Variovorax paradoxus: one gene and its partner. The protein of the gene in region 2 interacts with the protein of the main gene of each other region in a pairwise test. Links are inferred from orthologs where the notes say so. Each region holds a gene or a part of one and is shown on either strand. Other genes may lie near its edges. The genes, in order: ligA and leuS.

Region 1 (11,107 bases), 3.2 Mb from region 2 along the record:
AGGCGCAGGCCTTTGCCGATGCCGTCAACGGGGCGCCCGAGTTTCCTGAAATGCTCGACGAAGTGGCGCGCGCCCGTGAGCTCGACCAGTTCGCCAGCGCGCACGATGCGCAACTGGGCTTCGTGCTGCGCGCGCTGCATGCCGCATGGAGCCCCGGCTACGTGCAGCAGAACGCGGCGCGGCTGGGCTTCGTGGCCGGCATCATCCCGGGGCGCATGGTGCTGCCGACGGGCGAGGTCGGGCTGCCGCCCATCCTGGGGCTGGCCTTCGACACGCAGGCGGCGCTGGCAGACGATCCGGCCCAGTCGGCCATTCGCGAGCTGAGCCTGAGCCTGGACGTTCCGCAGGTCGATCGCGCCGAAGAGCCGTTCCGCCGCATGCGCGAAGCCGCCGCCACGCTCGCGCGCGAGATGGACGGCGTGGTCACCGACAGCGACGGCCAACTGCTGCGCGAAGAGACCATGGACGTGATCGGCAACGACCTCGAGCAGCTCTACGACACGCTCGACGGGCGCGACCTCGCGGCGGGATCGCCGCTGGCGCGCCGCCTCTTCAGCTAATTCGGACTTTCCGGAGACACCCATGACATCGCGCGACGAAGCGGCACGCGAAGCCGCCGCACTGAGCGAACAGCTCCACCGGCACGCCAACCTGTATTACGTGCTTGACGCGCCCGAACTGCCGGACGCCGAGTACGACAAGCTGTTCCAGCGCCTGCAGGCCATCGAGGCCGAATACCCCGACCTGCGCACGCCCGACTCGCCGACACAGCGGGTGGGCGGCAAGGTGCTCGACGGCTTCACCAAGGTGCGCCACAAGGTGCCGATGCTGTCGATCCGCACCGAGACCGACATCACGCCCGGCGGCGCCAGCGCCTTCGATGCGCGGGTGCGCAAGGAACTCGGTTTGGCCGAGGACGGACCGCAGGTGGCGTATGTCTGCGAACTCAAGTTCGACGGCCTGGCCATGAACCTGCGCTACGAAAACGGCGTGCTGGTGCAGGCCGCGACCCGCGGCGACGGCGAGGTCGGCGAAGAGGTCACGCAGAACATCCGCACGGTGCGCGAGATTCCGCTGCGCCTGAACGGCAAGGCGCCACCCGTGGTCGAAGTGCGCGGCGAGGTCTACATGAAGCGTGCCGACTTCGACGCGCTCAACGAGCGCCAGCGCGAGAAGATCGCGGCCGGGCAGAAGAACGAGAAGGTGTTCGTCAATCCGCGCAACGCGGCGGCGGGCGCGGTGCGCCAGCTCGACCCGGCGATTGCCGCGGCGCGGCCCTTGAGCTTCTTTGCCTATGGGCTGGGCGAAGTCACGCCGGCAAGCGAAGGCGGCCCCGATTGCCCGACCCAGTTCGACTGGCTGGCGCAGTTCAAGGCCTGGGGCTTCCCGGTCGCCCAGCAGACGGCGCGGGCCACCGGCGCCATCGAGCTGATCGCTTTCCACGAGAACATCGGCCGCCAGCGCGACGCCTTGCCCTACGACATCGACGGCGTGGTCTACAAGGTCGACAGCATCGAGCTGCAGCGGCAGCTGGGCTTCGTCACCCGCGAGCCGCGCTGGGCCGTGGCCCACAAGTACCCGGCGCAGGAGCAGTTGACCGAGGTGCTCGGCATCGAAATCCAGGTCGGTCGCACCGGCAAGCTGACGCCGGTGGCCAAGCTGGCGCCGGTATTCGTCGGCGGCGTGACCGTGACCAACGCCACGCTGCATAACGAGGACGAAGCCCGCCGCAAGGACGTGCGCGTGGGCGACACCGTCATCGTGCGCCGCGCCGGCGACGTGATTCCCGAAGTGGTCGGCGTGGTGCCCGAGAGCCTTGCCAAGCCCGACGATCAGCGCGGCCCGCTGTTCACCATGCCGCACAAGTGCCCGGTGTGCGGTTCGGAAGCCGTGCGCGAGGAAGGCGAGGTCGACTACCGCTGCACCGGCGGCTTGTTCTGCGCGGCGCAGCGCAAGGAAGCGATCCTGCATTTCGCGGCGCGGCGCGCGGTCGACGTCGACGGGCTGGGCGACAAGCTGGTGGAGCAACTGGTCGACGCGAACCTGATCCGCACCTTGCCCGACCTCTACAAGCTGGGCTTCACCACGCTGGCGGGCCTGGACCGCATGGCGGAGAAATCGGCCAAGAACCTGGTCGATGCGCTCGAGGCGTCGAAGAAGACCACGCTGCCGCGCTTCCTGTTCGGCCTGGGCATTCGCCATGTGGGCGAGAGCACCGCGAAAGACCTGGCCAAGCACTTCGGCAAGCTGGACGGCATCATGGACGCGACCGAAGAGCAGTTGCTCGAGGTGAACGACGTCGGTCCGGTGGTCGCCCAGAGCCTGCGCACCTTCTTCGACCAGCCGCACAACCGCGAGGTGGTCGAGCAACTGCGCGCCTGCGGCCTGACATGGGAAGAGGGCGAGCCCGAGGCCCGTGCGCCCAAGCCGTTGGCGGGCCTGACCTTCGTCATCACCGGTACCCTTCCTACGCTGGGCAGGGACGAAGCGAAGGATAAATTGGAAGCAGCCGGAGCCAAGGTGGCCGGCTCCGTCAGCAAGAAAACCCACTACCTCGTTGCGGGCGAAGACGCCGGCAGCAAGCTCGACAAAGCCAGGGAAATCGGGGTCGAGGTGATCGACGAGGCGCGTATGCTGGAAATCCTGGCGAAGGGAGCGGTGGATTAAGGGGAGCTTCAGGTTCTCCTTACCGGTCGTTACCTGACTTCATCCGAGCGCAGTCAACAGGGGCTACAACCTGGCGTTGAAAGAAAACTGAAAGGCCACAAGGAGAGTCCCTCATGCAAAAAATTCGTGTTCTTGGTGCCTGCATTGCGCTCGGCGGCGTCGCGCTGCTGACCGGCTGTGTGGGCGTGCCGGGCGACCCCTATTACGGGGGCGGCTACTCGTCGGGGCCTTACTACAGCGAGCCTTCGCCCGTGGTGGTGGCGCCGGCGCCGGTCTACATCAACGGTGGTGCTTATTACGATGGTCGCCGTCCCTACTATCGCGACCGTCCGTACTACAACCGGCCTGCCTATCCTGCAGTGCGTCCGGGTTATCCCTACCCAGGTGCCGGGCGCCCGCCGCCGCCTGCGTGGGGCGGTGGTCGCCCAGGCGTGGTGCCGCCCGCGGTGCTGCCTCCGGGAGCGACCCGGCCGAACCCCAACGCCCACCTGTGGACGTCGCCGGACCAGAAGGGTACGACGCCTCCGTGATTGATCCCGTGGCGGGCCAAGGTCGCGGGCCTGTCGCGATAATCCCGCCATGGCCATCCGCGAAATCCTGAAAATGGGCGACCCCCGGCTGCTGCGCATCGCGCAGCCGGTCGCCGCCTTCGACACCGACGAACTGCACCTGCTGGTGCGCGACATGTTCGAAACCATGCATGCGGTCAACGGCGCGGGTCTCGCGGCGCCGCAGATAGGCGTCGACCAGCAGCTCGTGATCTTCGGCACCGATGTCGTCAACCCCCGCTATCCTGACGCACCGCCCGTGCCCCGCACGGTGCTGCTGAACCCCGTCATCACGCCGCTGAACGACGAGGAAGAAGAGGGCTGGGAAGGGTGCCTGTCGGTGCCGGGCCTGCGCGGCGTGGTGCCGCGCTTTGCCAACATCCGCTATACCGGCTTCGATCCTTACGGCGACCCGATCGACCGGGTTGCCACCGGCTTTCATGCACGCGTGGTGCAGCACGAGGTCGACCACCTGCTGGGCAAGCTGTACCCGATGCGGGTGCGCGATTTCTCGCGCTTCGGCTACACCGAGGTCCTGTTTCCAGGCCTCGATGCCGATGACGACGATTGAAGCCTAGTTGTATTTGCTGCTCAGCGCGAAGCGTCCGCCGCCCATGAAGGCGAGGGCGAGCGCCGCGAAGAGGAACATGCCTTGCAGTTCCAGCGCCCAGCCGCCTTGCTTGCCGAGCGCGGTCAGGTCCTTCATGTGGACCAGCGCAAAAGCCACCAGCATGTTGATGGCCACGATCCAGGCGGCAGGGCGCGTGTACAGGCCGATGATCAGCAGCACCGGCGCCACCACTTCACCGATGTAGACGAGATAGGCCAGCGCGCCGGGCAGCCCGTGCTGGGCCAGCATGCCCGAGATGAAGCCGACGCCGCCCTGCAGCTTGGCAATGCCGTGCAGCAGGATCAGGACGCCGAGCGAAACGCGCAGGATGAACTTGCCGGTGTCGTCGGATTTGACCATTTGAGTAGGTTCCAGGTGAAGTGATTCGAGGGCCGTATGGTAGTGAACCTGGGCTGCGCGCGGCGGCATATGTATCCAACCCGGAGTTCTTTGGCAGAGTCCGGTAACGCCCCGTACACTGCCTTTTGCTTACTGTTGAGGAGAACACCAATGATGAACACCCGATTCCGCCCGGCGCTGCTTGCCGCCGCCTCCGTCATCGCTTTCGCCGCAGCCGCGCCGGCCTTCGCTGGCAAGACGCTCGACGCGGTCAAGCAGCGCGGCACCGTCAAATGCGGCGTGACCAACGGGGTGGCGGGTTTCTCGGCACCGGACACGCAGGGCAACTGGTCGGGCCTCGATGTCGACACCTGCCGCGCCATCGCCGCGGCCGTGCTCGGCGACGGCAAGAAGGTCGACTTCGTGCCGCTCAATTCGCAGCAGCGCTTCTCGGCCCTGCAGGCCGGCGAAATCGACATCCTCGCGCGCAACACCACCTGGACGCTCACGCGCGACGCCTCGCTGGGCTTCAACTTCACCACCATCACCTACTACGACGGCCAGGGCTTCCTGGTGCCCAAGAAGCTCAAGGTGACGAGCGCCAAGCAGCTCAAGAACGCCACCATCTGCACGCAGTCGGGCACCACCAACGAGAAGAACGTGTCGGACTACTTCCGCGCGCAGGGCATCCCGGTCAAGACCGTGGTGTTCGAGAGCTTCGAGGCTTCTTTCAAGGCCTTCTTCTCCGGCCGCTGCCAGGCCTTCACGACCGACGCCTCGGCACTGGCCGGCCTGCGCAACAAGGAGGCGCCCAACCCCGACGACTACGTCATCCTGCCCGAGTTGATCTCCAAGGAGCCGCTGGCACCGCTGGTGCGCCGCGGCGACGACGAGTGGTTCGCCATCGCCAAGTGGGTGCCCAACGCGCTCATCGAGGCCGAGGAGGCCGGTGTCACGCAGGCCAACGCCGACGAGCTCAAGGCCAACAGCAAGGACCCGGCGCAGCAACGCCTGGTCGGCACCGGTGAAGACCTCGGCAAGCTGCTGGGCCTGGACAAGGAATGGTCTTTCCGCGCCATCAAGGCCGTGGGCAACTACGGCGAGATGTTCGAGCGCAACGTCGGGCCCAAGTCTGTGCTGAAGCTGCCGCGCGGCTCCAACAACCTCTGGAGCAAGGGCGGCCTGATCTACGCACCCCCGGTCAGGTGATGCCTCCCCCAGGCTTCGCGCACTTCGTGTCGCTGCGCCACCCCCCTCGCCGGGGGCAACACCTGCGGCCCGGCGAAGCCGGTTCCGCGGTGTTCCTGGCATTTGATCGCAGCAGGTCCGCGAGCTGATGGCAATGCGCAGAGATGCCGTTGCCTCGTCGCGCCGCGGCGTCTGGCTGGCCTGGGCGGTGCAGGTGCTGCTGGTGCTGGCCGTGGTGGCCGGTGCCGTCTGGGTGGTGCACCACGCGCTCGAGGTGCTCCGCGCGCGCGGCGTTCGCTCGGGCTTCGATTTCCTGACCGAGCCCGCGGGCTTTTCCATCAGCGAGGGCTGGCTCGATTTCGATGCCAGCCAGCCGTTCTGGCGCGCCTTTCTCGCGGGCCTGATCAACACGGTGCGCGCGGCGGTGCCGGCGGCCATTTTCTCGGTGGTGCTCGGCACGCTGATCGGTATCGGCAGGCTCGCGCCGCATGTGCTGCTGCGCGGCATCTGCACCGCGTATGTGGAGCTGCTGCGCAATGTGCCGCTGCTGGTGCAACTGCTGATGCTGGCCTTCGCGATGGCGAACCTGCTGCCCGATCCGACCGAGCCCGTGCACCTGCTGCCGGGCGTGTGGCTCAGCAAGGGCGGCTTGAGCGTGCCTTGGCCCGTGGCGGCCGAGGGCGGCTGGTGGCCTACGCATTTCGAGTGGCCGGAGCGCGGTAATTTCGGCGTGAGCGGCGGTGCCGCGCTGAGCCCGGAGTACGTGACCATCGTTGCCGGGCTGACTTTCTATTCGGCGGCGTTCGTGGCGGAAATCGTGCGCGCCGGCATCCTCTCGGTTTCACAGGGCCAGGTGCTGGCGGGGCAGGCACTGGGTCTTTCTTCGGGGCAGCAGTTGCGCATCGTGATCCTGCCGCAGGCGTTGCGGGTGATCGTGCCTTCGCTGACCAATCAGCTGCTGAGCCTGACCAAGAACTCTTCGCTCGCGGTGGCCGTCGGCTATCCGGAGCTGGTGTCGGTGGCCAACACCACCATCGGCTCCAATGGCCGCGCCTTCGAGTGCATTGCCATCATCATGGCGGTCTACCTGCTGCTCTCGCTGCTGATTTCCTTCGGAATGAACCGCTACAACGCGCGCGTCGCGCTGCGAGGGTGGCGATGAGGAATGTCGCGCAAGGCCCCATCGCGTGGCGCAGCGAACTCTGGGGTTCGCCGCTGCGTGCGCTGGCGACGGTGCTGCTGCTTGCGCTGCTGGCGTGGGGCGGCTTCCATGTCGTCGAATGGGGCGTGGTGCATGCGGTGTTCCGTCCCGATGCCGAGGCCTGCCGCGCGGTGCAGCACGGCGCCTGCTGGGGTGTGGTGGCCGAGAAGTGGCGGCCGATGCTTTTCGGGCGCTTTCCGTATGAAGAGCAATGGCGGCCGGCGGTCGCGGTGGTCGTGCTGTCGGCCGTCACCGTGCTCAGCGCCTGGCCGCGCAGCTGGCGTTGGTGGCTGGCGCCGCTGTGGATTGTCGCGCTGCTGCTGTTCGTGCTGCTGATGCGCGGCGGCGTGCTGGGGCTGAGCGGCGTGCCGACCAGCCGATGGGGCGGCCTGCCTTTGACCATCGGGCTCGCCGTCGTGGGACTGGCGCTGGCCTTTCCACTCGCGTTGCTGCTGGCATTGGGTCGCCGCTCGGGCTGGCCGGTGGTGCGCACGCTGAGCGCGAGCTACATCGAGCTGGTGCGGGGCGTGCCGCTGATCTCGGTGCTGTTCATGGCCTCGTTCCTGCTGCCGCTGTTGTGGCCGGCCGGCTGGCAGCCCGACGTGCTGGTGCGCGTGCTCGCGGGCCTCACGCTGTTCGTGGCCGCCTATCTGGCCGAGATCATCCGCGGTGGCCTGCAGGCGGTGCCGCGCGGGCAGACCGAAGTGGCGATGGCGCTGGGCTTCGGCCGCTGGCCGGTGCAGCGCGACATCGTGCTGCCGCAGGCGCTGCGCCTGGTGGTGCCGGCGCTGACCAACAGCGTGGTCGGCACGCTGAAAGACACTTCGCTGGTCACCGTGGTCGGCCTGTTCGAGTTGACCGGTGCGCTGGGGCTGGCACTGGGCGGCGACCCGACGTGGCGGCCTTTCTACCTCGAGGGCTACCTTTTCATCGCGGCCGTGTACTGGGTGCTGTGCTTCGGGCTCTCGCGCTACAGCGTGTGGCTCGAAAAGCGCCTGTCGGCGGCGCCCTGAGCCGGGCGTCGGCCAGCTGCGGTACACTCCTGGCCTTCATGTCGAGCCTCAACCTCAACCCCGCATCCAACGCAGCCCTGATGGCTCGCATGATGCCGCCTGCCTCCGCGCAGGCGATGGTTGTTGCTCGAATGATTACCACCATTACCACCGCGGTCACCTGACACGCGCAGGTGGCCGTTCCGGCAGCCACCTGGTGTATCGCTCTCTCCCCGAACGAATGAACCCAGCTCTGGCAGCTGGGTTTTGTTTTTTCGTCTGGAGATGTCCATGTACCGCGATCCCGTTGAATCCCTCGAGCCCTTGCACAGCCGCCGTCCCGCGGCCATTCGTACCCTGCGCGTGGGGATGATCGGCATCGGCACCGTGGGCTCCGGCACCTTCCGCGTGCTGGCGCGCAACCGGGCCGACATCGCGGCGCGGGCCGGCCGTTCGATCGAGCTCGTGATCGTCGCGGCGCGCAACCTGGCGCGGGCCGTTGGTATCGTGGGCGAGGGCGTTGCGCTCACGGCCGACGCGATGCACGTGGCCACGCACCCCGATGTCGACGTGGTGGTGGAAGTGGCCGGCGGCACCGGCCCCGCGCGCGACTGGGTGCTGGCCGCCATCGCGCACGGCAAGCACGTGGTGACGGCCAACAAGGCCCTGCTGGCCGTGCATGGCACCGAGATCTTCGCGGCCGCGCGCGAGCAAGGCGTGGTCGTCGCCTACGAAGGCGCGGTGGCCGTGAGCATTCCCATCATCAAGGCGCTGCGCGAAGGGCTCGCGGGCAACCGCATTGAATGGGTGGCGGGCATCATCAACGGCACCACCAATTTCATCCTCAGCAAGATGCGCGACGAGGGCCTGGACTTTGCCGCCGCGCTCGCGCAGGCCCAGGCGCTGGGCTATGCCGAAGCCGACCCGACCTTCGACATCGAAGGCATCGACGCCGCCCACAAGCTGACCCTGCTCGCGGCCAACGCATTCGGCATGCCGCTGCGCTTTGCCGACGCGCAGGTCGAGGGCATCACCGGCCTGCAGGGCATCGACGTGGCCTGCGCCGAGCAACTCGGCTTTTGCATCAAGCTGCTGGGCGTGGCGCGCCGGCAGGCGTCGGGCGTCGAGCTGCGCGTGCAGCCCGTGCTCGTGCCCGCCGATCACCTGATGGCGCATGTGAAGGGATCGATGAACGCGGTCATGGTCAAGAGCGATGCGGCGGGCCTCACGATGTACTACGGCGCCGGCGCAGGTTCGGAGCAGACGGGATCGGCCGTGATCGCCGACCTCGTGGACGTGGCGCGGCTCGACGGCGTCGATGCCGCCCAGCACGTGCCGCACCTGGGCGTCCATGCGCATGCGACGAACGCCTTGACGGTGCTGCCGCGCGCCGCGGTCGACACCTTGCACTACCTGCGCGTGCCGGTGCACGCCGTGAGCCAGATCCAGGCGGTCACGGCCTGCCTTGCAGAGCAGAAGGTGCCGGTGCGTCAGGTCGCGCTGGCGGCCGAGTCCGCTGGCGCGGGGCCCCAGGTGCTGGTGCTGACCGGGCAGGTGACGCAGGGCACGTTGGACCTCGCGGTGCACGCGCTGCAGGAACACGCGGCGGTGGCCGGAGCCGTGACGACGCTGCGGGTGGAAGAGCTCGCCGAGTGAGCCTTTTCAGGTCTTGAGGCGCGGCGCGAGCTCGGCATAGCCCGTCGTCGCGTCGTGCGTCCGGCTGAAATGCCACTCGGGCAGCCACGCAACCAGCACCTCGGCGGTCGTGCGCACGGTGCACCCCGGCGCCGCGTGCCCGCCGAAGACGCGCCCATCGGCATCCGACACGCTGATGTGCAGGTGCGAGCCGTCCGGCGACAGGCTGCCCGCCAGCGTGAGGATTTCCAGATCGCCTTCGATGCGCGCGGCGTTCTCCGCGCCCGCGAACCGGATGCTCGCGCCACGCAGGCTGCCGATGCCCGAGACCACGAAGGCCGCGTCGTCGCCGCCTTTCTTTAGCGCCGCGTCGAGCGACGCGCGCAGGTCGTCGCCCGGATTCAGCCGCAGCACCAGCGTCCGCATGCGCTCAACCGCCCGACAGCGCTCCATCGACCACCTGCTGCGCTTCTTCGAGAATGCGCGCCAGATGATCCGGGCCCTTGAAGCTCTCGCCGTAGATCTTGTAGATGTTCTCCGTGCCCGAGGGCCGCGCCGCGAACCAGCCGTTCGCGGTCACCACCTTCACGCCGCCGATGGCCGCGCCGTTGCCCGGCGCATGGCTCAGCACGTCGACAATCTTGTCGCCCGCCAGCTCGGTCGACTTGATCTGCGCGGGAGACAGGTTTGAGAGCCGCTTCTTCTGCTCGACCGTGGCCGCAGCGTCCACGCGGTCCGACACCGGCTGGCCCAGCGCCTGCGTCAGCTCGGCATAGCGCTCGCCGGGGTCGCGGCCGGTGCGCGCCGCAATCTCGGCGGAGAGCAGGGCGGGCACCATGCCGTCCTTGTCGGTGGTCCACACCGAGCCGTCCTTGCGCAGGAAGGTTGCGCCCGCGCTTTCCTCGCCGCCGAAGGCCAGCGACGCATCGACCAGTCCGTCGACGAACCACTTGAAGCCCACGGGCACCTCGTACAGCTTGCGCCCGAGCCGCGCGGTGACGCGATCGATCATCTGGCTGCTCACCACCGTCTTGCCGACGGCCGCCTGCGCCGGCCATTGCGGGCGGTGCGTGTAGAGGTAGTCGATCATCACCGCGAGGTAGCTGTTCGGCTGCATCAGCCCAGTGCTGCCCGAGACCACGCCGTGACGGTCGTGGTCGGTGTCGCAGGCGAAGGCGATGCCGAAGCGGTCCTTCAGCGCGATGAGCTTGTGCATCGCATCGGGCGACGACGGGTCCATGCGGATGCGGCCGTCCCAGTCGAGCGACATGAATCGGAAGGTGGGGTCGACCTCCTGGCTCAGCACGTTCAGGCGGTTCAGCTTGTAGCGCTCGGCGATTGCCGGCCAGTAGTGCACGCCCGCACCGCCCAGCGGATCGACGCCAAGATCGATGGCCACGCCGCGGATGGCGTCCATGTCGAGCACCTGCGCCAGGTCTTCGACATAGGTGTTCAGGTAGTCATGCCGGTGCGTGGTGTCGGCGCGCAGTGCTTGTGCGAGCGGCAGGCGCTTCACGCCTTCGAGGTTGTTGGCCAGCATCTTGTTGGCCGCGGCCTCGACGGCCGAAGTGATGTCGGTGCCGGCCGGTCCGCCGTTGGGCGGGTTGTACTTGAAGCCGCCGCTTTCGGGCGGGTTGTGCGAAGGCGTGATGACGATGCCGTCGGCCAGACCTTCGGTGCGCCCGCGGTTGTAGACCAGGATGGCGTGCGAGACGGCCGGCGTGGGCGTGTATTCGTCGTCCTTCGAGATCATCAGCTCGACGCCGTTGGCGGCCAGCACTTCCACCGCGCTGTTGAACGCCGGCGTCGACAGCGCATGCGTGTCGATGCCCAGGAACAGCGGGCCGTCGATGCCTTTTTGCCTGCGGTAGTCGCAGATCGCCTGGCTGATGGCCAGCACATGCCATTCGTTGAACGCGTTGTCGAA
Region 2 (11,309 bases):
CCTTCGTTGTCGGCGCGCAGCACCAGCACCACGTACTTGATGGAGACGATGACGGTGAGCGTCCAGAAGAACATCGACAGGATGCCGTAGACGTTTTCGACCGTGAACGGCACATGGCCGTGGCCGAACACTTCCTTGACGGCATACAGGACGCTGGTGCCGATGTCGCCGTAAACGACGCCGATGGCGCCGACGATCAGGCCGGCGGAGATGGTTTTGGGGGCTGACACGAGGTCGATGGGAAAAGGGCTGGCTGCTTCAATCGACGCGTCAGACACGCGAAGGATCCATGGCAGCCGCTCCGGCGCCATGCATCCCCTCCGCCCTTTGGGTTCCGTTGATGTGGGGCCGCTATTTTGCCGCCGCCCGCCGCCGCCGCAAGCCGGCCCCCACAATCATTCGTAGATTTCGGCGTCCGGGTTGGTGGCTTCCATCTCGTAGCTGGCGGCCACCATGGCCAGCCGGCCGACCACGCCGTACATGTAGAAGCGGTTCGGCGCGCTGGCACCGGGCTTGGCGCCCGGCTGCGGCAGGTGCGCGCTTTCGGAGAAAGCCAGCGGCACGAAGCTCGCGCCCGGCAGCTTCAGGTTCTCGTCGGGCGCCTGCTCGGCATGCACGCGGTAGAAGCCGCCGACCACGTAGCGGTCCATCATGTAGACGACCGGTTCGGCCACGCCGTTGTGCACGCGCTCGTTGGTAAGCACGCCTTCCTGGACGATCAGCTCGGTGGGTTCGCGCAGGTCGCGCAACTCGCGCGCCTCGCGGCTGTTGGCAGCCTTGGCGGCAGAGGCGCCGCGCTGCTTGCCGATCAGCGCCTCGACGTCTTTCACGTCGCGCACCGTCACCACGCCCGGGCTGCCGCTGTCGCTGTGGCCGCCCTTGACGACCACGAACGGCTTCTCGTTGATGCCGTATTCCTTGTACTTGCGGCGCACCTTGGTCAGCACCGCGTCCACGTGGCTGGTCAGCACGTCGATGCCGCGGCCCTCTGCCACGTCGACGCCCTCGGCACGCGCATAGATCGGGTTGATGAGCCAGGGGTCGATGCCCAGCAGCTTGCCGAAGCGCTTGGACAGCTCTTCATAGCTGTGCAGGTGGTTGCTCTTGCGGCGCACCGACCAGCCCGCGTGCAGCGGGGGCAGCAGGTATTGCTCGTGCAGGTCTTCGAGGATGCCGGGCGTTCCCGCGGAAAGCTCGTTGTTGAGCAGAATTGTGCAGGGATCGAAGTTCTTCAGCCCCAGCCGGCGCTTGGTGCGAACCACCGGCTCCAGCGTGACGACGTCGCCGCCGGGCAACTCGATCTTCTTGGGCGACTTGATGGCCGGGTCGATCGACCCGATGCGCACGTTGAGCCCCGCCATATGGAAAATGCGCACCAGTTGCGCGACGTTGGCGAGGTAAAAGGTGTTTTTCGAGTGATTTTCCGGAATGACGAGCAGGTTGCGCGCCTCCGGGCAGATCTTCTCGATGGCTGCCTGCGCCGCCTGGACGGCCAGCGGCAGCATTTCCTTGGTGAGGTTGTTCCAGCCGCCGGGGAACAGGTTGGTGTCGACCGGCGCAAGCTTGAAACCGGCGTTGCGGATGTCCACGGCGCTGTAGAACGGCGGCGTGTGTTCCATCCATTCGAGCCTGAACCAGCGCTCGATGGCGGGCATCGAGTCCAGGACCCGCTGCTCCAGTTCGTTGATCGGGCCGGTCAGGGCGGTGACGAGATGCGGAACCATGCGGCGGCCTTGTTGGTTTTGTGCTTAAAGGTGGAGCGGAATTGTAGGATTTGGGGATGGCCGCCCCAATGACAAGACTGGAGAAAGCGGACTTGGTTCAGCCAATCCGCTCTCCACGGCTTCTCAACTCCGGACTTCGCCCTGCCCGAGCACAACGTACTTGAGCGAGGTCAGTCCTTCGATGCCGACCGGTCCGCGGGCATGGAACTTGTCGGTGCTGATGCCGATTTCGGCACCCAGCCCGAACTCGAACCCGTCCGCGAAGCGGGTGCTCGCATTGACCATGACGCTGGCCGAATCGACCTCGCGCAGGAAGCGCTGCGCATGCACATGGTCGCGCGTGACGATGGCGTCGGTGTGATGGCTCGAGTAGCGGTTGATGTGGGCGATGGCCTCGTCCACGCCGGCCACCACCTTGATGCTGATCACGGCGGCCAGGTATTCCTCGGACCAGTCGGACTCCACGGCATCGACCACCTTGGCCTGCGGGTCGATGGCGCCGTCGGCGCGCAGGATGCGGGCGGCTTCCGGGTCGCAGCGCATTTCCACGCCCTTGGCGGCGAAGATGGCGGCAATCTCGGGCAGGAAGTCTTCGGCGACCGTGGCCGACACCAGCAGGCCTTCGGCGGCGTTGCAGGGGCTGTACTTCTGGGTCTTGGCGTTGTCGACGATGCGCAGCGCCATGTCGAACTCCGCCGTGTCGTCCACGTACACGTGGCAATTGCCGTCCAGGTGCTTGATGACCGGCACCTTGGCATCGCGGCTGATGCGCTCGATCAGGCCCTTGCCGCCGCGCGGAATGATCACGTCCACGAACTCCGGCATGGCGATCAGCTGGCCGACGGCTTCGCGGTCGGTGGTCTGCACCAGCTGCACCGCATCGACCGGCAGGCCGGCCTCGGCCAGCGCCTCCGACACCAGCAGCGCCAGTGCCTTGTTCGATTCAATGGCTTCCGAGCCGCCGCGCAGGATGGCCGCGTTGCCGCTCTTGATGGCCAGGCTCGCGGCCTCGATGGTCACGTTGGGCCGGCTCTCGTAGATCATGCCGAAGACGCCGATCGGCACGCGCATCTGGCCCACGCGGATGCCGCTGGGCTGCTGCTTCATGCCGATGATCTCGCCGATCACGTCGGCCATGCCGGCGAGCTGCTCGCAGCCCAGGGCGACGGTCTCGATGACCTTGGGCGTGAGCTTGAGGCGGTCGACCATCGGCGCCGACAGGCCGGCGGCTGTGGCGCGCTCCAGGTCCTTCTGGTTGGCCGTGGCCAGCACCGGGCCGGCTTCGCGCAGACGCCGGGCCAGCGCCTTCAATGCTATGTTTTTGGTAGCTGCATCCGCACGGGCCATGAGGAATGCAGCGGCTTTGGCTTGCAGACCCAAGGTCTGCATGTGCTCGCTGACGTTGAACGCGTTCATGCACTCATTTTCCCATGCCGCCCCTCGACCAGGATACGGCGGGCCTTTTGATGGCCGAAGCCACCACGGATCAGGCGCGTCTTGGCGCGGCCGCCGCGCTGCTGCAGGCGCGGCACAGCATCAGCGCCAGCCGCTGCAACGCCTGCCAGCCGCTGGCGGGCCAGTCGGGCTGCTTCAGGCCCTTCACGATGCCGTCCACCACATGGGCGGCGCGCAGCAGGCGGGTCAGCATGCGGTCGTCCAGGCGCGGCAGCACACGCTCGAAGGCACGCTCGCGCGGGCCCCAGATGCGGTTTTCGCGCAGCGCCATCGGCAGCGGACGGCCCGAGGCCATCGCGTCCTTCACGCGCTTGAGTGCGCGGATGTCCTCGGCAATCGTGTAATGCACCAGCACTTCGGCCTCGCCCTCGGCCTGCAGGCCGTCGAGCATGCGCGCCACCCGCTGCGGATTGCCGGCCAACACGGCCTCTGAAAGCTTGAACACGTCGTAGCGCGCCACGTTGTTGACCGCGCCTTCCACCTGCTCCCAGCTGAGTTCGCCCGCCGGATGCAGCAGCGCGAGCTTCTGGATTTCCTGGTGCGCCGCGAGCAGGTTGCCTTCGACGCGGTCGGCAAAGAACTGCAGCGTGCGCTGGCCTTCGTCGCCCGGCATCACGCGCTGGCCCTGCTGGCCCAGGCGCTGGGCGATCCACTGCGGCAGCGCATTGCGCTCGATCGGGTCGACCTGGATGCTCGCGCCATTGTTCTCCAGCGCCGAGAACCAGGCGCCGGTGCGCGTGGCCTTGTCCAGCCGGGGCAGCATCACCAGCGTGAGCGTGCTGTCGTTGCCGGGTGCCGATTCGGCCAGCTGCTGCAGCGCCGCGCTGCCGTCCTTGCCGGGCTTGCCCGAGGGAATGCGGATCTCCACGATCTGCTTGTCGGCGAACAGCGAAAGCGAGCCGCCAGCCGCGAGCACCGCGCTCCAGTCGAAATGCGCGCCGGCCACCGTGTACGAGCTGCGCTCGGTGTAGCCCTGCGCGCGCGCGGCCGTGCGAATGGCGTCGGCCGCTTCCTGCGCGAGCAGCGGCTCGTCGCCGTGGATCGTGTAGAGCGGCTTCAGGCCCTTCTGCAGATGGGCCCCGAGCGAGGCGCTGGCGAGTTGCATCGACGGATTACAGCGACTTGACCGCGGCGATACGGCGCATCAACTGCTGCGCGATGTCCGACTGCATGTCGCGGAACAGCAGGTCGGCTTCGCCTTCCTTGGCGAGCGCGTTGGTTTCGTTGAAGCTCAGGTCGCGCGTCTGCGAGACCTCGGAGGCGGGCAGCAGGTCCTTGCCGCCCGGCGTACGCAGCCGGAAGCGGATGCGCAGCTGCAGCTGAAGCTCGCGCACCAGGCCCGCCGAATTGGTCGAGATCACGATGCGGTTGCGGTCTTCGCCCAGGATTTCGAGGATCACGTCGGCCTTGGACGCGTCTTCCGCCGGCAGCACGGTCACGGAGCCGGTCGCCCGCAGCTCGCGCCGGATCTGGTTGATCATGGCCGACTTGAGAAGGGCCTCGGACCCTTCCACCGACAGTGACTTGAACGCAAAGACCGGCGCCTTGCGCAGCTCGAAGCCGCACCCGGCCAGGCCCAGCGAGGCACCGGCCACCGCCAGTCCGAGGAGAAGGCCGCGGCGCGGCAGCGAGACATTGCGATTGTTCATGCTTGAGTCGTTCGTTCAGAGAACCACGTTGACCAGACGGCCGGGAACCACGATCACGCGCTTGGGCTGCGCGCCTTCCGCGAAGGCGACGAAATCGTCGCAGGCCAGCGCGAGCTTCTCGATCTCGTCCTTCGAGGCACCGGCCGGCACGCTGAGCTTGCCGCGCAGCTTGCCGTTGACCTGCAGCATGAGTTCGATCTCGTCCTGCACCAGCGCACCGACGTCGACCGTGGGCCACGGGGCGTCGAGCAGCCCGCCCAGGTCCTTGTCGTAGCCGAGTTCGTTCCACAGTTGCTGCGCGATGTGCGGCGTGGCCGGGTACAGGCAGCGCAGCAGGATGCCGAAGCCCTCGCGCACCGCGGCGGCGTCGCCCGCGCTGCCGTCGGGCTTGAAGCCTTCCAGCGCGTTGAGCAGTTTCATCGCGCCCGACACCACGGTGTTGTATTGCATGCGCTGGTAGTCGTAGTCGACCTGGCGCAGCACGGTGTGCACCTCGCGACGCAGCGCCTGGGCGCCCTTGCCGAAGGCCTGGCCGGCGGCCGCCACCGGTGCCACGTCCGCCTGCGCGGCACCAAAGTTCCACACCCGGCGCAGGAAGCGGTAGCTGCCCTCGACGGCCGCGTCGTTCCACTCGAGCGTGGCCTCGGGCGGCGCGGTGAACATGGTGTACAGGCGCGCGGTGTCGGCGCCGTACTTCTCGATCAGGTCCTGCGGGTCGACGCCGTTGCGCTCGCTCTTGCCCATCTTGCCGACGCCGCCGTACTCGACCTTCGTGCCGTCGGCGGTGGTGCCGCCGACGATGCGGCCCTGCGCGTCGAGCACGGTCGTGACCTCGGTGGGCGGGAAGTAGTCCTTGCCGCCCTTCTCGTTGCGCTTGTAGAAGATGTGGTTGAGCACCATGCCCTGCGTCAGCAGCTTGCTGAAGGGCTCGTCGGCCTTCAGCAGGCCGAGGTCGCGCATCACCTTGGTCCAGAAGCGCGCGTACAGCAGGTGAAGAATGGCGTGCTCGATGCCGCCGATGTACTGGTCCATCGGCATCCAGTAGTCGGCGCCGCCGGCCACCATGGCCTCGTCGTTCTTCGGGTCGCAGTACCGCATGAAGTACCACGAGCTGTCCACGAAGGTGTCCATGGTGTCGGTCTCGCGCCGCGCGGGCTTGCCGCAGACCGGGCAGACCACGCCGGCGTGGAAGCCTTCGTGCTTGTGCAGCGGGTTGCCCGAGCCGTCCGGCACGCAGTCGGTCGGCAGCACCACGGGCAGGTCCTTCTCGGGGACCGGCACCGCGCCGTGCTCTTCGCAGTGGATGATCGGGATCGGCGTGCCCCAGTAGCGCTGGCGGCTCACGCCCCAGTCACGCAGGCGCCAGGTGGTCTGCAGCTCGCCCAGGCCCTTCTGGCCCAGCGCATGCGCCACGGCGGCCACGGCCTCCTTGTAGGTCATGCCGCTGAAGTTGTCGGAGTTGATGGTCACGCCGCGCTGCTTGTCACCGTACCAGTCCTGCCACTTGTGATAGTCGAAGTGCGGCTCGTCGTCGACCAGCACCACCTGGATGATCTCGATGCCGTACTTGTTGGCGAAGGCGAAGTCGCGCTCGTCGTGCGCGGGCACGCCCATCACGGCGCCGTCGCCGTAGCCGATCAGCACGTAGTTGCCGACCCACACCGGCACCTGCTCGTCGGTGATCGGGTGCGTTACCGTGAGGCCCGTGGGCACACCCTTCTTCTCCTGGGTGGCCAGCTCGGCCTCGGTGGTGCCGCCGTTCTTGCACTCTTCGATGAAGGCAGCGACCTTGGGGTCGAGCGTGGCGGCGTGCGCGGCCAGCGGATGCTCGGGGGCCACGGCGCAGAAGGTCACGCCCATGATGGTGTCGGCGCGCGTGGTGAACACGTACATGCGGCCGTCCTGGATCGGCTTGCCGCTGGCGTCTTTGATGTCATGCGTGAAAGCGAAGCGCAGGCCCTCGCTCTTGCCGATCCAGTTCTCCTGCATCAGCTTGACGCGCTCGGGCCAGCCCGGCAGCTTGTGCTGGGTGTGCTCGAGCAGTTCTTCGGCGTAGTCGCTGATCTTCAGGTAGTAGCCGGGGATCTCGCGGCGCTCGACCGTGGCGCCGGTACGCCAGCCCTTGCCGTCGATCACCTGCTCGTTGGCCAGCACGGTCTGGTCGACCGGGTCCCAGTTCACGACCTGGGTCTTGCGGTAGGCAATGCCCTTTTCGAGCATCTTCAGGAACAGCCACTGGTTCCACTTGTAGTAGCTGGGGTCGCAGGTGGCGATCTCGCGGCTCCAGTCGATGGCCAGGCCCATGGCCTGGAGCTGGCCCTTCATGTAGGCGATGTTCTCGTAGGTCCACTTGGCCGGCGGCACGCCGTTCTTCAGCGCCGCGTTCTCGGCCGGCAGGCCGAAGGCGTCCCAGCCCATGGGCATCAGCACGTTGTAGCCGCTCATGCGCAGGTAGCGCGTGAGCATGTCGTTGATCGTGTAGTTGCGCACGTGGCCCATGTGCAGCTTGCCGCTGGGATACGGCAGCATCGAGCAGGCGTAGTACTTCTTGCGGCTCGCGTCCTCGGTGACGCGGTAGGCATCGGCGGCGCTCCATTGCGCCTGGGCAGCGGACTCGACGTCGCTGGGTTTGTAGCTGGGATTCATGGCGGTTCGGCAAGAGCCCGGCTCGGAGCGGCCGGGAACGCGGGATTATCGCGCCCGGGCGAAAGCCCCGGCCCGCGGACTCTAGACTTGGGGCACGTAACCTGCGTGTTGCGCGGGTAACGCCCGCTTTCGAACCGCCCGGAGCACCATGAAATTGCGCCTGAAACACCTCGCCCTGGCCCTCGCGGCCGCCGCCGGACTCGCCACCACGCCGCTGTGGGCACAGCACAACGACAAGCCCCTGCGCCTCGTCGTGCCCTTCGCCACCGGCGGCGCGCAGGACGTGATCGCCCGCTACCTGGGCGCCAAGCTCACCGACAAGCTGGGCCAGCCGGTCATCATCGACAACAAGGCCGGCGCCGGCGGCATCGTGGCCGCCGACGCGGTGGCCAAGGCGACCGACGGCGCCACGGTGCTGCTGGCCACGGGCGGCGCGGTCACCATCGCGCCCCATCTGCAGGCCAGGCTGCCCTACGACCCGGTGCACGAGCTGGTGCCGGTGGCGCTGGTGGCCGACACGCCCATGACGCTGTCGGTGCGCACCGAAAGCCCCTACAAGACCGTGGCCGATGTGCTCCGCGACGCCAAGGCCCGGCCCGGCCTGGTGACCTACGCCTCGACCGGCAACGGCACCGTTTCGCACCTGACCGGGGCGCTGCTGGCCCAGGCGAGCGGCGTGAACCTGCTGCATGTGCCCTACCGGGGCGCGGCGCCCGCCATGACCGACCTGCTGGGCGGACAGGTGGCGACCATCGTGACCAGCGTGGCCTCCATCGAGCCCATGGTCGCCAGCGGCAAGGCGCGCGTGCTGGGCACCTTCTCTCGCGTGTCCCTGCCCAGCATGGGCTCGGCGCCCACCATTGGCGAGGCCACCGGTCTGCCGGGCATGGAAGTGCCGGTCTGGGTCGGCGTGATGGCGCCGGCGCGGATGCCGGCGGCGGCCATCGAAAAGCTGTCGGCGGCGCTGGTGGAGGTGTGCAACCTGCCTGAGACAAAGCAGCGCTTCGCCCAGCTGGGCGCGGTCAACACCTGCGGCGGCCCAGCCGCATTGGGCAAGGTCGTCGCGGAAGACAGCCAGCGCTGGGCCAAGGTCATCAAGCAAGGCGGGATCAAGGTTGAATAAATCGGCATACCGCGTCGGCATCGCCGGCACCGGGGCGATCGCGCTGGCCAGCGCGGCCTGGCTGCGGCAGGCAGGGCACGGTGTCACCGTGTGGTCCCCGGGCGGCCAGGGCGCCCAGGCCCTGCGAACGCAGGCGCTGGAGGCCGGCGGCATCCAGTCGTTTTCGGTGAACGTCGAGGTTGCCGACGACCCGGCCGGCCTTTGCGCGGCGTCGGATGTGCTACTGCTCGCCCTGCCCGTCAACGGCCACAGGCGGGTGATGGACGCGCTGCTGCCCTTCCTGCGCGACGGCCAGACCGTGATCGTGAGTTCGATGGCCTCGCTGTCCTCGCTCTATCTTCATGAAGCTGCCCACCGCGCCGGCCGGCAGATCACCGTGGCCAGTTTCGGCACCACCGTGCTGACGGCGCGCCGGGAGTCCGGAACGCAGGTCCGGGTGATGACGCGGCGCAAGGCGGTGGGCGTGTCCGCCCTGCCCGGCGCTAGGGTCGGCGAAGCCGTTGCGCTGTGCGCCGAGCTTTTCGGCGACGGCTTCTTCCCGCAGGAAAGCGCGCTCGCCAGCGCCCTGGCCAACGTCAACCCGCAGTCCCACGGGCCGCTCGCGGTCTTCAACTGGACGCGCATCGAGCGCGCCGAGAACTGGCCGCAGTACCACTGCATGACGCCGGGCGTGTCGCGCGCCATCGAGGCGCTGGACCGGGAGCGCCGCGCCGTGGCGAAAGCTTTCGGCATAGAGGTCGGCCCCATCGAGGCGCATTTCGCGCGCTCCTTCGGCACCACGGCGGAAAAGCTCGAGGACATTGCCGCCGAACTGCACGCCAAGCGCGGCGGCCCGCCGGGGCCCACGCAGGTCGACACCCGCTATGTGAGCGAAGACATGCCCTACGGCCTGGCTTTCGTCGAAGCGCTGGGCGCCATCGCCGGCGTGCCGACGCCCGCGACCCGCACCATCGTGGACGCGGCCTCGCTGGTCAACGGCATCGATTACCGCCGCGAGAACGACCTGCTCGAACCGCTGGGCCTGGCCCGCGAGAGCGTCGCGGGTTTGCTCGCGCGCCTGTGAAGGCGGCGGCCGGAGGCCGCGTACCGACGCCGCCGCGGCGCGTATCACTGGCCCGGATCTCGCATGCCACAATGATTTTCCGACCACAGGGACCGGCATGGGCAGCAGCAACAATGGCAGCAGCAACAGCGAATGGTGGCGCGGCGCGGTGATCTACCAGATCTACCCGCGCAGCTTCAGCGACAGCAACGGCGACGGCATCGGCGACCTGCCCGGCATCACGGCCCGGCTCGAGCACGTGGCGGCGCTCGGCGTCGATGCGGTCTGGGTCTCGCCCTTCTTCCGCTCGCCGATGAAGGACTTCGGCTACGACGTGTCCGACTACCGCGCGGTCGATCCGCTGTTCGGCACGCTGGCCGACTTCGACGCCATGCTCGCGCGCATGCATGCGCTGGGCCTGAAGCTCATCATTGACCAGGTGCTCTCGCACACCTCCGACCGGCACGCCTGGTTCGCCGAAAGCCGCAGCTCGCGCGACAACCCCAAGGCCGACTGGTACGTGTGGGCCGACCCCAGGCCCGACGGCACGCCGCCCACCAACTGGCTGTCGGTGTTCGGCGGCTCGGCCTGGCAATGGGACTCGCGGCGGCGGCAGTACTACCTGCACAGCTTCCTCGCCGAGCAGCCCGACCTGAACTTCCATTGCGCCGAGGTGCAGGAAGCCTTGCTGGGCGAGGTGCGCTTCTGGTGCGAGCGCGGCGTCGACGGCTTCCGCTTCGACGCCTGCAACCACCAGTTCCACGACGCGCTGCTGCGCGACAACCCGCCGGCCTCGCTCGCGTCGATCGACGAAGTGAGCACGGTGCGCGCCGACAACCCGTATGCGATGCAGCAGCATCTTTACGACAAGAGCCAGCACGAGAACCTGGCTTTTCTCGAGAGCCTGCGCCGGCTGCTCGACGGCTACGGCGCGGTGGCGCTGGGCGAGGTCGGCGACGAGAACGCGCCGCCCGTCATGGCGCAATACACCGAGAGCGGCAAGCGCCTGCACCTGGCCTACAGCTTCAGCCTGCTCACGGCCGACCACAGCCCGGCGCACCTGCGCCACCAGGTCGAGGCGCTCGACGGCGCGCTGGCGCCCACCGGCGGCTGGGGCTGCTGGGCGGTGTCGAACCACGACGTGCCGCGCGTCGCCACGCGCTGGAGCAACGGCGCACCCGCCGACACGCGCCGCGACCGCCTCTGGCTGATGCTGCTGCTCACGCTGCGCGGCAGCGCCAGCATCTACCAGGGCGAGGAACTCGGCCTGCCCGAAGCCGAGGTGCCGTTCGAGCTGCTGCAGGACCCCTATGGCCGCGCGTTCTGGCCCGAGTTCAAGGGCCGCGACGGCTGCCGCACGCCGATGCCCTGGACCGCCGACGCCCCGCACGGCGGCTTCACCACCGGCACGCCCTGGCTGCCGGTGTACGGCCCGCACCTGCCGCTGGCCGTTGCGCGGCAAGCCGAAGACCCGGACTCGATGCTCGCCTTCAGCCGCGCCCTGCTGCGCTGGCGCCGCGCGCAGCCGCTGCTGCGCACCGGTGGCATCGCCTTCATCGACGCGCCCGAGCCCCTGCTGCATTTCGAGCGACGCGACGGGAACCAATCGCTGCACGCGGTCTTCAACCTGGGAAGCGCGCCGGTGTCGATGCCCTTGCCCGAACGATGGC

What was found.
Region 1: the proteins of leuS (region 2) and ligA interact in binary tests that used the Escherichia coli proteins (3 or more experiments, as listed by UniProt). The link is inferred for Variovorax paradoxus from one-to-one orthologs.

Annotation. Positions count from the first base shown.
Region 1 is NZ_CP091716.1:4,209,099-4,220,205, reverse strand. What follows is about bases 162-3,124. They hold ligA (NAD-dependent DNA ligase LigA), read left to right. Parts: upstream 162-582; coding sequence 583-2,667; downstream 2,668-3,124. Other genes in these bases: L3V85_RS19520 (hypothetical protein), read left to right, coding at 2,781-3,124; L3V85_RS19530 (cell division protein ZipA C-terminal FtsZ-binding domain-containing protein), read left to right, coding at 162-560. In the rest of the region: more of L3V85_RS19530, read left to right, coding at 1-161; more of L3V85_RS19520, read left to right, coding at 3,125-3,197; def (peptide deformylase), read left to right, coding at 3,247-3,786; L3V85_RS19510 (DoxX family protein), read right to left, coding at 3,790-4,185; L3V85_RS19505 (amino acid ABC transporter substrate-binding protein), read left to right, coding at 4,339-5,373; L3V85_RS19500 (amino acid ABC transporter permease), read left to right, coding at 5,501-6,514; L3V85_RS19495 (amino acid ABC transporter permease), read left to right, coding at 6,511-7,566; L3V85_RS37355 (hypothetical protein), read left to right, coding at 7,605-7,730; L3V85_RS19490 (homoserine dehydrogenase), read left to right, coding at 7,837-9,201; L3V85_RS19485 (PPC domain-containing DNA-binding protein), read right to left, coding at 9,208-9,606; pgm (phosphoglucomutase (alpha-D-glucose-1,6-bisphosphate-dependent)), read right to left, coding at 9,611-11,107. UniProt on the Escherichia coli protein: DNA ligase that catalyzes the formation of phosphodiester linkages between 5'-phosphoryl and 3'-hydroxyl groups in double-stranded DNA using NAD as a coenzyme and as the energy source for the reaction.
Region 2 is NZ_CP091716.1:1,009,299-1,020,607, reverse strand. What follows is about bases 4,644-7,808. They hold leuS (leucine--tRNA ligase), read right to left. Parts: upstream 7,475-7,808; coding sequence 4,844-7,474; downstream 4,644-4,843. Other genes in these bases: L3V85_RS04970 (Bug family tripartite tricarboxylate transporter substrate binding protein), read left to right, coding at 7,623-7,808; lptE (LPS assembly lipoprotein LptE), read right to left, coding at 4,644-4,828. In the rest of the region: L3V85_RS05000 (potassium transporter Kup), read right to left, coding at 1-230; gshA (glutamate--cysteine ligase), read right to left, coding at 396-1,724; L3V85_RS04990 (glutamate-5-semialdehyde dehydrogenase), read right to left, coding at 1,848-3,140; holA (DNA polymerase III subunit delta), read right to left, coding at 3,211-4,284; more of lptE, read right to left, coding at 4,292-4,643; more of L3V85_RS04970, read left to right, coding at 7,809-8,597; L3V85_RS04965 (NAD/NADP octopine/nopaline dehydrogenase family protein), read left to right, coding at 8,590-9,660; L3V85_RS04960 (alpha-glucosidase), read left to right, coding at 9,758-11,309.